One region of the Enterobacter huaxiensis genome, then DNA from elsewhere that is predicted to be linked to it. Evidence: predicted binding sites of a transcription regulator. Region 1 holds the regulator's gene; the other holds the start of a gene.
What was found. The regulator CRP, encoded in region 1, controls carbon source genes, mostly activating them, when cyclic AMP is high. The targets are predictions, from matches to a motif close to ATGTGANNNNNNTCACAT.

Region 2: the regulator CRP is predicted to act here: its motif matches at 3,162-3,179, upstream of msrB (peptide-methionine (R)-S-oxide reductase MsrB).

What each region holds. Positions count from the first base shown of each region.
Region 1 is NZ_CP043342.1:390,643-398,195, forward strand. Features, by position in the region: gene ppiA (peptidylprolyl isomerase A) at 1-381, shown strand, start outside; gene D5067_RS01810 (putative adenosine monophosphate-protein transferase Fic) at 489-1,073, shown strand; gene pabA (aminodeoxychorismate synthase component 2) at 1,103-1,666, shown strand; gene argD (bifunctional acetylornithine/succinyldiaminopimelate transaminase) at 1,753-2,973, shown strand; gene D5067_RS01825 (YccS/YhfK family putative transporter) at 2,970-5,057, opposite strand; gene crp (cAMP-activated global transcriptional regulator CRP) at 5,114-5,746, opposite strand; gene D5067_RS01835 (OsmC family protein) at 6,058-6,462, shown strand; gene D5067_RS01840 (phosphoribulokinase) at 6,549-7,418, opposite strand; gene D5067_RS01845 (YheU family protein) at 7,449-7,553, opposite strand, start outside.
Region 2 is NZ_CP043342.1:2,867,311-2,874,863, forward strand. Features, by position in the region: gene ansA (asparaginase) at 1-124, shown strand, start outside; gene pncA (bifunctional nicotinamidase/pyrazinamidase) at 134-775, shown strand; gene chiD (chitinase ChiD) at 994-2,250, shown strand; gene D5067_RS13735 (YeaC family protein) at 2,311-2,589, opposite strand; gene msrB (peptide-methionine (R)-S-oxide reductase MsrB) at 2,631-3,044, opposite strand; gene gapA (glyceraldehyde-3-phosphate dehydrogenase) at 3,386-4,381, shown strand; gene D5067_RS13750 (D-hexose-6-phosphate mutarotase) at 4,456-5,340, shown strand; gene D5067_RS13755 (aldo/keto reductase) at 5,403-6,257, opposite strand; gene D5067_RS13760 (MipA/OmpV family protein) at 6,348-7,094, opposite strand; gene yeaG (protein kinase YeaG) at 7,528-7,553, shown strand, end outside.

The sequences.
Region 1 (7,553 bases):
TACAACAACACCACGTTCCACCGCGTGATCCCAGGCTTTATGGTGCAGGGCGGCGGTTTTAACGAGCAGATGCAGCAGAAGCAGCCTAACCCGCCAATCAAGAACGAAGCCGACAACGGCCTGCTGAACAAGCGTGGCACCATCTCAATGGCGCGTACCGCGGATAAAGACAGCGCGACCAGTCAGTTCTTCCTGAACGTGGCGGATAACGCCTTCCTCGACCACGGTCAGCGCGATTTCGGTTACGCCGTTTTCGGTAAGATTGTGAAAGGAATGGACGTGGCCGACAAGATTTCTCAGGTGCCTACCCACGATGTCGGTCCGTACCAGAATGTGCCGTCAAAACCGGTCGTTATCCTCTCCGCAAAAGTATTGCCGTAATCGTCTTCCACACGGGCGGTTCACGTCCGTGTTCTTTAGCCCTCCCTGCGAAAGCGCGTTTTGCCGCTTATACTTGTGGCAAACGGACATCATCAGGGAGGCGTTAAGTGAAAAAACTCACCGACAAGCAAAAATCCCGTCTCTGGGAACAACAGCGTAACGTCAATTTTCAGGCCAGCTGTCTCCTTGAAAAAGGTAAGGGTCCCGCAGAACCTCAAATTGAGTCGCTGGAACTGGGGCCTTCTGCACCTGGGTTACCCCATCTGTGCCTCATTCACCGCCACTTATACCGCAGAGAGATGAAGCAGGCTGGCGAACTCCGCACCGCCGATATTTCTAAGGGCGACATTCCTTTTTGTCATTTCGAGTATATCGAGAAGATGGGTAACGACCTGATGGAAGCCCTGGAATACGACAAATATCTGGTCGGCCTTAGCAAAGCAGAATTTACAGACCGGATAAGCCATTACTATTGTGAAATCAATATGCTGCATCCTTTTATGAGCGGTAACGGCATTTCCCAGCGGATCTTCTTTGAACAGCTGGCGATCCACGCCGGTTACGTGCTGGACTGGCGTGATATCGATCCCGCGCAGTGGGTAGCGGCCAACCAGAGCGGTGCGATGGGTGAGCTAACCGCGCTGAACGCTATCTTTGCCAAAGTAGTGAGCGAAGCGCGGGAATCTGAGTAGAATAGGGCGGCATTTTTTCGGGAGCCGCCATGATTCTGCTGATTGATAACTACGATTCCTTCACCTGGAACCTTTACCAGTATTTCTGCGAGCTGGGCGCTGAGGTGGTCGTTCGCCGCAACGATGAGATAACCCTGGCAGATATCGAGACGCTGGCTCCGCAGAAAATTGTGATCTCACCGGGCCCCTGCACGCCGTCGGAGTCCGGTATCTCGCTTGATGCGATCCGCCAGTATGCAGGCACGCTGCCGATTCTGGGGGTCTGCCTCGGCCATCAGGCTATTGCTCAGGTCTTTGGCGCCACCATCGTGCGTGCCGCGAAAGTCATGCACGGCAAAACGTCACCGGTTATGCACGCCGGTACGGGCGTCTTCACAGGGTTAAATAATCCGTTAACCGTGACCCGCTACCATTCTCTGGTGATCGACCCGCCAACCCTGCCCGCGTGCTTTGAGGTGACCGCCTGGAGCGAGACGCAGGAGATCATGGGGATTCGCCATCAAGAGTGGGACCTGGAGGGCGTCCAGTTCCACCCGGAAAGTATTCTCAGCGAGCAGGGACATCAGCTGCTGGCGAATTTCCTCAATCGCTGAATATCTATTGCCATGCTGTGATTTTTTATGCATATTTTGTGATTATATTTTCACAACCAATGTGACAAAAAATGGATGGTCATGACATGGCAACTGAACAACCAGCAATTACCCGCGCGACATTCGATGAAGTCATTCTGCCGATTTATGCACCGGCTGAGTTTATTCCTGTAAAAGGGAAGGGCAGCCGCGTCTGGGATCAGGAAGGCAAAGAGTACGTAGATTTCGCGGGCGGCATTGCGGTGACGGCGCTGGGTCATTGCCATCCTGCGCTGGTGGAGGCCCTTAAAACCCAGGGCGAAACCCTGTGGCACACCAGCAACGTGTTCACCAACGAGCCGGCGCTGCGTCTGGGACGTAAGATCATCGATGCCACCTTCGCCGAGCGCGTGCTGTTTATGAACTCCGGCACCGAAGCCAACGAAACCGCCTTCAAGCTGGCCCGCTTCTACGCAACAACGCGCCACAGCCCGTACAAAACCAAAATCATCGCCTTCCATAACGCTTTCCACGGACGCTCGTTCTTTACCGTTTCCGTTGGCGGCCAGCCGAAATACTCCGACGGCTTTGGGCCTAAGCCTGCTGATATCATCCACGTGCCGTTTAACGATCTGCACGCGGTGAAAGCGGTGATGGATGACCACACCTGCGCGGTCGTCGTTGAGCCGATTCAGGGCGAAGGCGGCGTAACGGCGGCGACGCCGGAATTCCTGAAAGGGCTGCGCGAACTGTGTGACGAGCATCAGGCGCTGCTGGTGTTTGATGAAGTGCAGTGCGGCATGGGGCGCACCGGCGATCTGTTCGCCTATATGCACTACGGCGTGACGCCGGACATTTTGACCAGCGCGAAAGCCCTCGGCGGCGGCTTCCCGGTCAGCGCGGTGCTGACCACCCAGGAGATCGCCTCCGCGTTCCACGTGGGTTCTCACGGCTCCACCTACGGCGGTAACCCGCTGGCGAGCGCCGTGGCGGGCGCCGCGTTCGATATCATTAACACCCCGGAGGTGCTGAACGGCGTTAGCGCGAAGCGTGAGCTGTTCGAGAAGCATCTACAGCAGATTAACGATGAATATGATGTTTTCAGCGAGATCCGCGGCATGGGGCTGCTGATTGGCGCGGAGCTGAAGCCGCAGTACAAAGGCCGCGCGCGCGATTTCCTGCACGCTGCCGCGCACGAAGGGGTCATGGTACTTAACGCCGGACCGGACGTGATGCGCTTTGCGCCGTCGCTGGTGGTGGAAGAGAAAGATATTGAAGACGGGTTAAGCCGTTTTGCCGCGGCGGTCGAGAAGATCGTAAAAAGCTAATACTCGGTTCGCTTTAACACGCGCGTTAACCAAATGCCGTGATGCGGGCGCTGACGCCACGCCACCGACGAAATGGTGTGCATGGTGTTCAGATGCCCCAGAACGCGCTGCAGGTGCTGCTCCAGCGTGCTCATCGGCCCGTGGGTGAGCGTTTCCGGCGCTTCCAGAATATTCGAATCCCCGGACTCACCCGGTGCGTCATACTCCAGACGCTGCTGACACCTCTGCAGGGCAATTTCACACGACTGCAAATAGCGCTGCGCCAGGTCCGGCGTCAGCATGGTGTGCTCGCGCGCCAGCGTGGTCATGGCGTTAATATGCTCGACGATAAACTGGCTGTGGGTGACCCACAGCTTCATGTCCGCCAGATAGTGCGAGTTAAAGCCCGGCTCCTGCATCGCCTGGTTGAGCGAGTTGAACAGGGCGTTGTGCGCCTGGTTGACCTTCATGCGCTGGTAGGCCAGCGGGGAAGGCTTCGGATCGTCGCTCAGGATGAGACGAATAGCCTGCTGATCCGCTTCCAGCGCGTCGTGGGCGTTTTGCCTCAGTAATCCACTTTGCCACTGCGGCCACAGCCAGACCATGCCGCCGAAGGCAATCAGGCAGCCAATCAGGGTATCGACCAGGCGGGCAATAATGAATTGATCGCCGTTGAGCGTGAGCAGCTGCAGGGTGTACACCGCCGTGACCGTAAAGCCCACCGTCGCCCAGCCGTAGTTTTTGCGGATAATCAAATAGCTCATCATCGTGATCGCCAGCATCCCCACCAGCGTATAGCCTTCCGGCACGTGGAAGTGCAGCGTGGCGCCGGCAATAATCAGTCCGGCTAAGGTTCCGCCAGCCCGGTGGAAAATGCGCACCCGCGTGGCGCCGTAGCCGTTTTGCGTCACGAGCAGCACGGTCATTAAGATCCAGTAGGGCTTCGGCAGGTGCAGCGCCATGCCCATCAGGCTGGCGACGCTCAGCATCACGCTTATCCGCGCGGCGTTACGCAGCGCGGCAGATTTCAGTGACAGATAGCTTTTAAGCGCGGGCAGCAGCGGCAGGCGTTTTTGCTTATCGGCCATCAGGTCACGCGGGTAAAGCGGCCGCTGGGTACGCAGCACGCGCGCGATGCGGCTAAAGTGCCAGGCGGCAAACTGGCCGACCGGGTTTTCCGGGTGCTGACGGGCGATTTTCTCCAGCGCGCCGAGCTGTTTTTCCATGTTGAAGCGCGTGGGGTAGCGGTGATAGAGAATATCATCAGCCAGCACGCGCAGACGCGCCGATACCGTCTGGGCATTCCAGCGGATCACCGCTTCGGCGTGGCTGCGCTCGACCAGCTTTTGCACCTCCTCCGGATGATGCAGGCTTACGGAGATGTGCTCCTGCAGGTCCAGCCCCACCTGGAAGGTGCGCAGCAGCCGCTTATAGCCATGGTTTTTATTGGCGGCAAGCATGTGTAGCTGCTGATAGCACTGGCTGATTAAATCGACCACCTTTTGCTGACGGGCGAGCAGAGGCGGCAACGATTTCTCCGGGTCGGTGTGCTGGGTGAGCAGGGTATACTTTGCTTCGCAGTAGTCGGCAAGCTGCACGTAGAGCAGGCTAAGGGATTCACGCAGCGGCTGCTCCCGCCATAGCCAGAACCAGAACCAGTTAAACAGCCCGTACCACAGCGTGCCGAGGGCGTAGATGAGCAGCGGTTCCCACACCGGCATGTTGCCGGCGAGGCTAAGGGTGAAGATGGCGGCGATCAGCGAGGCGGGCAGCAGGCGAGCGTGAAGCGAACTGATCTCCGCCGTCACGCCCAGCGTCATCGCCAGCACGGTCAGGATCAGCGGCAGCGGAATATCGCGGGCGAGCAGGAGCTGTACGGCGAGGCTACAGCCGGCGAACAGGCAGCCACCGATAATCAGGCGTTTAAAAAAGCGTTTATGCGGCGTGTCCAGACCGGCGATGTTGCAGCAGGCGGGAACGAGGGAAAACAGCAGGCCTTGCTGAAGATGTCCGAGGATCAGGCCGACGGCCACGGGAAGGCACAACACCAACGTTTGTCGCAGTGCGTAGTTAACTTCCGGGTGATAGATCAGCCTGCGCCACATGGGGAATAGAGACAAAAACGGCGTGACACCTTGCGATGGCACGCCGTTTAACCGAATTAACGGGTTCCGTAGACCACGATGGTTTTACCGTGGGCGGAGATCAGGTTCTGGTCTTCCAGCATTTTCAGGATACGGCCCACGGTTTCGCGGGAGCAGCCGACGATCTGACCAATTTCCTGACGCGTAATTTTAATTTGCATGCCGTCCGGGTGGGTCATCGCGTCTGGCTGTTTTGCCAGGTTCAACAGGGTCTGTGCAATACGGCCGGTAACGTCCAGGAATGCGAGGTTACCCACTTTCTCGGATGTCACCTGCAGACGGCGCGCCATCTGCGAAGAAAGACGCATCAGGATGTCAGGGTTTACCTGAATCAGCTGACGGAATTTCTTGTAAGAAATTTCAGCCACTTCACATGCTGTCTTTGCACGAACCCAGGCGCTACGTTCCTGGCCCTCTTCAAACAGGCCCAGTTCACCGATGAAATCGCCCTGGTTCAGATAAGAAAGGATCATCTCTTTCCCTTCTTCATCTTTGATCAGCACTGCCACCGAGCCTTTAACGATGTAATACAACGTTTCCGCTTTTTCACCCTGGTGAATCAGCGTGCTCTTTGATGGGTACTTATGAATGTGGCAATGAGACAAGAACCATTCGAGAGTAGGGTCTGTTTGCGGTTTGCCAAGCACCATGCGCTGTTATCCTCTGTTATAAGCTGTCACCAGAGCCATAAGATGCATCCGGACTCTGGGGTTGCAATCGAATTCTTACCCATACCCTGGGAAGTCGGCTGTCGTAACGTTTCGCAGCCAGTAAAGTTTGATGTCCTCTGCATACATGTGTAACGTCAATGTATTACTGTAGCATCCAGAGTGTTTTAGCATAGCTTTTGCCGCGTGTCTCCTGGTGTCTCGCTTCAGCATGATGCAGGTCGCCTTCCGTTGCGAGAATTGTAACGCACGCGTAATCTGTCACCAAAAATGCAACGTTGGAGTTAATGAATATGCAAGCGCGTGTGAAATGGGTAGAAGGTTTAACGTTCCTGGGCGAGTCAGCTTCCGGACACCAGATTTTGATGGACGGTAACTCCGGCGACAAAGCGCCAAGCCCGATGGAAATGGTGCTGATGGCGGCGGGTGGCTGCAGCGCAATCGACGTGGTGTCGATTCTGCAAAAAGGCCGTCACGACGTAACCGATTGCGAAGTGAAGCTGACGTCAGAACGTCGCGAAGAGGCGCCACGCCTGTTCACGCACATTAATCTGCACTTTATCGTCACCGGCAAAGAGCTGAAGGACGCGGCGGTTTCGCGCGCGGTTGATCTGTCTGCGGAGAAATACTGCTCCGTGGCGCTCATGCTGGAGAAAGCGGTAAACATCACCCATTCGTATGAGGTGATCGAGGCCTAATCTTTTGGCGCGTGGCGCTTCGCTGACCCGCCCTGCAAAAGCATGACCGTAGGCCCGGTAAGCGCAGCGCCACCGGGCAAAACAACTCACGCGATCTGCTTCCCTTCCATCAGCCGCTGCACCAGCGGCGTCATGATCAGCTCCATCGCCAGCCCCATTTTTCCCCCCGGCACCACCAGCGTATTCATGTGCGAAATGAACGAGCCCTGCAGCATCGCCAGCAGCCAGGGGTAATCAATGCCTTCGAGGTTGCGGAAGTGGATTACCACAAAGCTCTCATCCAGAGACGGGATGGTTTTCGCCGCAAACGGATTAGAGGTGTCCACCGTCGGCACGCGCTGGAAGTTGATATGGGTACGGGAAAACTGCGGCGTCAGGAAGTTAATGTAATCCTCCATTGAGCGAACCACCGAGTCCATCACCGCCTCGCGCGAGTGGCCGCGCTCGCTAATATCTCGCGTCAGCTTCTGGATCCACTCCAGGTTCACGATCGGCACGACGCCGACCAGCAGATCCACGTGGCGCGCCACGTCGTGATGGGGCGTCACCACGCCGCCGTGCAGCCCTTCATAAAACAGCACGTCGGTCGGTTCCGGCAGCGGCTGCCACGGGGTAAACGTTCCCGGCACCTGGTTCCAGGGAACCGCTTCGTCGTAGGTGTGCAGATACTTGCGGGACTGCCCGGTACCGCTCTGCCCGTATTCGCGGAAGGTTTGCTCTAACAGCCCGAAATCATTGGCATCGGGCCCAAAATAGCTGATGTGTTTGCCCAGGTCGCGCGCCTTGCGGATGGCCATGTCCATTTCAGGGCGCGTGTAGCGGTGAAAGCTGTCGCCCTCCACCTCTGCCGCCCGGAGATTCAGCTGTGCGAAGATCTTGCGAAAAGCGAGGCTGGTGGTGGTAGTACCCGCACCGCTTGAGCCCGTTACGGCAATAACCGGATGTCTGGCAGACATAGCAACTCCCTGACTGGAAAGGTTTACAGATCAGCCGTGAAACGCGTTGCGGGGCATGATATTGACCGTCTCATGCAGTTCGGACCACACCAGCACCACGTCGCCGCTTTTCAGCTGGCGCTTAACATCGCTGAC
Region 2 (7,553 bases), 2.4 Mb from region 1:
CGATATGACCGTCGAGGCGACGTTGACTAAACTTCACTATTTACTGAGTCAGGACCTGGACATTCAGTCCATTCGCAGCGCCATGATGCAAAACCTGCGCGGCGAGCTGACCCCGGACGAATAAGGAGCTCTCATGAAGCAACGCGCCCTGTTACTGGTCGATTTGCAAAATGATTTCTGCGCGGGCGGCGCGCTGGCCGTTGCCGAAGGTGACAGCACGGTAGACGTCGCGAATACGCTGATTGACTGGTGTAAAACACGCGGTGAAGCCGTTGTTGCCAGCCAGGACTGGCACCCTGCCAACCACGGCAGCTTTGCCAGCCAGCACGGCGTTGAGCCTTTCACTCAGGGGGAACTCGACGGACTGGCGCAAACCTTCTGGCCCGATCACTGCGTGCAGCAGACGGAGGGCGCAGAGCTGCATCCGCTGCTGAACCAAAAAGCCCTTGATGCGGTGTTTCACAAAGGAGAGAACCCCGCTATCGACAGCTACAGCGCGTTTTTCGATAACGGACACCGTCAGAAAACCGCGCTGGATGCCTGGTTACGCCACCATGAAGTCATCGAACTGATTGTGCTCGGGCTGGCGACGGATTACTGCGTGAAGTTTACCGTACTCGATGCGCTCCAGCTGGGTTACGCCGTGAGCGTCATCACCGACGGGTGTCGCGGCGTGAACATTCAGCCGCAGGACAGCGCACAGGCGTTTATGGATATGGCGGCCGAGGGTGCAACGCTGTATACGCTCGAAGACTGGCTGGAGACGCAGGCGTAAGCCTTTTTAGCCGGGTGGCGGCTTCGCCTTACCCGGCCTACTTTCTCTGGTTTTGCAGGCCGGGTAAGCGCAGCGCCACCCGGCATTTCGTCCCCAATCCCCATAAAGTGAACTCCCTCGCATCTCAAGCGAAGCGGCAATGCTATTCTTTTCAGGCTGTTTTTTCGCCACGCCTTTACGTGGCGTGGTTACTTTTATTAAGTCAAAGAGGAACATGTATGAAACGTTTGCCGCTGCTGGCAGCATTGCCCTTGCTTTGCGCGTCACTTGCCTCCGCCAATTCTCTGATGTCCGTGGGCTACTTTAACGGAGGGGGCGATGTCACCGCCGGGCCGGGTGGAGACATCAATAAACTCGACGTCCGCCAGATCACCCACCTGAACTACTCGTTTGGCCTCGTCTACAACGATGAGAAAGACGAAACCAATGCCGCGCTGAAGGATCCATCAAAACTGCATCAAATATGGCTGTCGCCAAAAGTGGCGTCCGACCTTGCGCTAATCCCTGTCCTTCGCAAGCAAAATCCGGACCTCAAGGTGCTGCTTTCCGTCGGCGGCTGGGGCGCCCGCGGGTTCTCAGGCGCAGCAGCAACCCCACAGACGCGTGCGGTGTTCATTCGCTCCGCGCAGGAGATTGTCGATAAATACGGCCTGGACGGGATCGATCTCGACTGGGAGTTTCCCGTCAACGGCGCGTGGGGGTTAGTCGCAAGCCAGCCTGCCGACCGGGATAACTTCACCGCGCTGTTGAAGGAAATGCGCGACGCCTTCGGTCAGAAAAAGCTGGTCACCATTGCGGTGGGCGCAAATGCGGAAAGCCCGAAAAGCTGGGTGGACGTCAAAGCAATCGCCCCGCTGCTCGACTACATCAACCTGATGACCTACGACATGGCGTACGGCACACAGTACTTCAACGCCAACCTGTATGACTCCAGCGCCTGGCCGACGGTCGCCGCCGCCGACAAATACAGCATCGACTTTGTGGTGAACAACTATCTTGCTGCTGGCCTGAAGCCACAGCAGATGAACCTCGGGATCGGTTTCTACGGTCGCGTACCGAAACGCTCCGTTGAGCCGGGCATCGACTGGACGAAAGCGGATGCGCAAAAAAACCCGGTGACGCAGCCCTACTTCGGGCCTCAGGAGATTGGGCTGTTCAAATCACTCGGCTATGACCTGACCAAAGATACCTACGTGAAGTACAACGATATCGTGAAAAAATTGCTGAACGACCCGCAGAAACGCTTTACCGAGCACTGGGACGACCAGGCGAAAGTGCCGTGGCTGTCGGTGAATTCTGCCGACGGGAAGGCGCTGTTTGCGATTTCCTATGAGAACCCACGCTCTGTGGCTATCAAAGCGGACTATATCAAAGAGAAAGGTCTTGCCGGAGCGATGTTCTGGGAGTACGGCGCGGACGACGACAATAAGCTAGCGAAGCAGCTGGCGGAGTCGCTCGGGATCCCGCATAAGTAGTAAGACAATCAAGCCCTCTCCCGGTGGGAGAGGGTCGGGTGAGGGCATCAACCCGCACCGTTATTGCATTTTCATCGTCGCAATCGGCTTTGGCGTGATGCCAAACTCTTCTTTCAGCTCACGCTTGCTCTTCATCACCATCTGCCCCTGAGTGTCAATGGTCATGTGCTGCGCGTCAGTATTGTTACGCGCCTGCCAGAGCATCACTAATTGCAGACTGTTCTCTTTTTGATCCGGGGTGAGCGCCACACCGTCAGGCCATTTTCCCAGCTCAACGGCGGTCACCAGACGCTGATAAACTTCCGCTGTCATGCCCGCAATCATGTCATCAATATTCATGATGTCTCCCTTTCAAAGGAATAATTTGCTGAATCGTTTTTTCAACCCTGAGTCTGGTCGCCATTTTCATCGTCGGTGAAGCTCATTGACGCTGAGTTCACGCAGAAACGCTCGCCGGTCGGCTGTGGCCCGTCCGGGAAAACGTGGCCCAGGTGCGCGTCACAGTTTCCGCAACGGATTTCGGTGCGGACCATGCCGTGCGAGGAGTCGGTCAGATAGCGGATCGCGTCATCGCTAACCGGCTCATAAAAGCTCGGCCAGCCGCAGCCGGAATCATATTTTGTTTGCGAATTAAACAACGGGGCATCGCATACCAGACAGTGGTAGACACCGTCTCGCTTATTGTGTAGCAAACGCCCGGTAAATGGCGGTTCAGTACCGTGATTCTGCGTCACGTAAAACTGCATTTCTGTGAGGTTTTTTTTCAAATCATCGGGGTTACGTTGGTTCGACATATGCTTACATCTCGCTGTAGAAACAGACATCTTTTAACCCAGATTCTAACAAAACATTAACACCGGCGCGTGCACTTTTGTTCTAAACTTATGTGTCGCAAAAAGGCGGTCAGGCAATTGTGATCTATTTCACACTTTTATCCTGCGAGGCCTTTAAAATTCCGGGCGCAGCCCCCATGTGGTTGCTAGCTCAAAGGGAAAGTGAGGCGAGTCAGTCGCACAAACGTTAGTCACAGGATTGATTTGTCGCAATGATTGACACGATTCCGCTTGACGCTGCGTAAGGTTTTTGTAATTTTACAGGCAACCTTTTATTCACTAACAAATAGCTGGTGGAATATATGACTATCAAAGTAGGTATCAACGGTTTTGGCCGTATCGGCCGTATTGTTTTCCGTGCTGCTCAGGAACGTTCTGACATCGAAATCGTTGGTATCAACGATCTCCTGGACGCTGAATACATGGCGTACATGCTGAAGTACGACTCAACTCACGGTCGTTTCAACGGCACCGTTGAAGTGAAAGACGGCCACCTGGTTGTTAACGGTAAAACCATCCGCGTTACTGCTGAGAAAGACCCAGCTAACCTGAAATGGAACGAAATCGGTGTTGACGTTGTTGCTGAAGCAACCGGTATCTTCCTGACCGACGAAACCGCGCGTAAACACATCACCGCGGGTGCGAAGAAAGTTGTTCTGACTGGTCCATCCAAAGACAACACGCCTATGTTCGTTAAAGGCGCTAACTTCGAAAAATATGCTGGCCAGGACATCGTTTCCAACGCATCCTGCACCACCAACTGCCTGGCACCACTGGCTAAAGTTATCAACGACAACTTCGGTATCGTTGAAGGCCTGATGACCACCGTTCACGCAACTACCGCTACTCAGAAAACCGTTGATGGCCCGTCTCATAAAGACTGGCGCGGCGGCCGTGGCGCAGCACAGAACATCATCCCATCTTCTACCGGTGCTGCTAAAGCTGTAGGCGTTGTACTGCCAGAGCTGAACGGTAAACTGACGGGTATGGCGTTCCGCGTTCCTACTCCTAACGTTTCCGTAGTTGACCTGACCGTTCGTCTGGAAAAAGCTGCTTCTTATGAAGAAATTAAGAAAGCAATCAAAGCTGCTTCCGAAGGCGCAATGAAAGGCGTTCTGGGCTACACCGAAGACGACGTTGTATCTACCGATTTCAACGGCGAAATCTGCACTTCAGTATTCGATGCTAAAGCTGGTATCGCACTGAACGACAACTTCGTTAAACTGGTTTCCTGGTACGACAACGAAACCGGCTACTCTAACAAAGTACTGGACCTGATCGCTCACATCTCCAAATAAGTTGAGATGAGAATCTGATCCAAAAAGGCGACTTCGGTCGCCTTTTTTATTGCTTCAAGACAGAGGATTGCTTAATGATTAATAAAATTTTTGCACTTCCGGTAGTCGAACAACTTACCCCTGTGCTCTCCCGCCGCCAGATTGACGGTGCTGATGTTATCGTCGTTGACCACCCGCGCGTAAAAGCGTCCGTAGCCCTTAACGGCGCCCACCTGCTCTCCTGGAAACCAGAAGGCGAAGTGGAAGGCCTGTGGCTGAGCAATGCAACCTCCTTTAAGAAAGGTGCCGCAATCCGCGGTGGCGTCCCGATCTGCTGGCCGTGGTTCGGCCCGGCGGCACAGCAGGGTCTGCCTGCACACGGTTTTGCCCGTAATCAACAGTGGACGCTGAAAGCTCACAATGAAGATGATAACGGCGCAGTGCTGACCTTTGAGCTGCAGGCAAATGATGAAACCCGAGCCCTGTGGCCGCACGATTTCACGCTGTACGCCCGCTTTAAGCTGGGTAAAACCTGCGAAATCGAACTGGAAGCGCACGGCGAGTTTGAAACCTCATCCGCCCTGCATACCTATTTCAACGTTGGCGACATCGGCGCGGTAAAAGTGAGCGGCCTCGGCGATACCTTTATCGACAAGGTGGACAACGCCAAAGAAGGGAAACTGAGTGATGGCGTGCAGACCTTCCCGGACCGCACCGACCGCGTGTACCTGCATCCTGAATCCTGCAGCGTGATCCACGACGGCGCGCTGAATCGCACTATCGACGTGGTTCACCATCATCACAGCAACGTCGTAGGCTGGAACCCGGGGCCGGCGCTTTCCGTCAGCATGGCGGACGTTCCTGACGACGGTTACAAAACGTTTGTCTGCGTAGAGACGGCGTGCGTCACTGAACTGCAGAGAGCGAGCGATGAAAAACCCTCTCGCCTGGGGCAGACGATTAAGATTGTGAAGCGCTAAGAGAAAAGCGCCCCTCACACTGGCCCTCTCCCCACAGGGGAGAGGGGATAATCAGTGCATGTTTAAACAACGTCTAACGGGGTTTTCACTTCCGGGGCCGGGAAAGCATTATCTAAAAGGCGTAACTCTTCGCCAGTAAGCGTGATATCTAACGCCGCCGCATTCGCTTTAACGTGTTCAATGGATGCCGCTTTCGGGATGGCCATAACGCCTTTATAACGTATAACCCACGCCAGCAGGATTTGCGCGGCGGTTGCTTCATGGTTACGGGCAATCTCATTGACTACCGGATGGTTCATCAACCCCGTTCGCAAGCGCCCGGCCTGCGCCAGCGGGCAGTAGGCCATCACCGGCATATTTTGCTGCTGACACCAGGGCAGCAGATCGTATTCAATACCGCGCGACGCAAGATGGTACAGCACCTGATTGGTCGCACAGGCAGAGCCGCCCTCCTCACGCCACAGCGCCTGCATGTCGTCGATGTCCAGATTCGACACGCCCCAGCGGCCAATTTTGCCCTGCTGCTGAAGGTTGTTCATCAGCGCGATGGTTTCATCGAGGCCAACGTTCCCGCGCCAGTGCAGCAGGTAAAGGTCAATACGATCGGTGCCCAGACGACGGAGGCTGGCTTCGCACGCTGCCTGCCCTTTCTGGCCGCCCGCATTCCACGGGTACACTTTGGACACCAGATAGACTTTGTCGCGCTGGCCTTTTATCGCCTCGCCGACCACCTCTTCCGCCCCGCCTTCAGCATACATTTCAGCCGTATCGATCAGAGTCAGCCCAAGATCGATGCCCGCACGCAGTGCATTCACCTCGGTTTTACGCTGGCTCGCCTTTTCACCCATATACCAGGTGCCCTGCCCAATCGCGGGGATTGAACGGCTGTTGGAAAATGCCACGGTTTTTACGCTCATATCACTCTCCTGTTTTGTTGCACCACCCTAAAGCAAACGGGGCGCAAGCGCCCCGTTTTCATGCACAGAATGCACTGTAATAATGCACAATCAGAACTTGTAGGTCACACCCACGGAGAAGAGTCCAGACCAGGATTTGTCGACCATCGGGCTGTCTTTGATTTCATCGCTCAGGCGGGTGTAACGGCCGGTGCCGTAGACGCTCCAGTCGCCGAGGAAGTTATAGCTCGCGGTCAGTTCCAGGTATGGATCCCAGCCATCATCAGCGCTGTAGCTGTTCAGGCCGCTACGGCGGGACTCACGCTTAGATACGCCATAGTAATAGTCGTTGTAGTTCTCACTGCTGTACTGCACACCAATACCCGGCGTCAGGGTCAACGCGCCGTTGGTATAACGGTAGAGCCACGCCAGATCCCAGATGAAGCCGTTGCTGTTGTCCAGGGTATCCGCTGCCAGCGCGGTACGCAGGAAGCCGTACTGGGTGTTATGCACGTAAGAAAGACCCGCCATCAGCGAACTTCTGCGCTTGTCCAGCTGGCGAAGCGCGTTGCTGTCGCTGTCGCCTGGCTTAAAGTGCGTCGGATCGTAGTAGGCCATGATGGAGAGTTTATCGGCCGTATCGTTCCACAGATAGTACCCGCCGCCCAGGCCACGGAACCAGAAGTTATCGCCTTCATAGGTGACAACGGGAACGGGATACACATCGCGGTCATACTGCTTGTACGGGCTGTTAATAACCCCCGCGCCCGCGCCAACAGTCCACTGACTTTCCGCCTGTGCGGTGCTAACTGCGGTAGCGGCAAGGATGCCCAATGCCAGAAGTTTGAGTTTGGTCACAATCCATTCTTTCCTGTAGTCAAATAATCAGCGGGTGAAGTGTAACCGTCATTCCCGCACATCCCAAAATTTTTTGCCCGCTAATGAGTTTGATTAACCCGTTATTTTTAACTTTTCAGATGACACCTTGCTTTCAGCTATGTGACCGAAGAATGAAAACGACGCTTCGGCCTTATAACAAGAGTGGCAATTTTTGGATGAGTTATTGATATGTCATTGAAAGTAGATTTTATCGGCATGCAAGTTTTGCAAATGCCATCTACGCTTTAATTTAAGAAGAGATTTTGCTGAACACCCCCGCACTTCTTAGCGTCTGACCTGGCACACAGGTTGCTGCTCTGGCAGTGAGGTGTGAGAAATTCTCTTCCGGGAGCCTCCACTACTCATACGAACGGCTCTTATCCTGTGCTAAAAAACGAAAGGACGGCATGCCATGAATATATTCGATCACTATCGCCA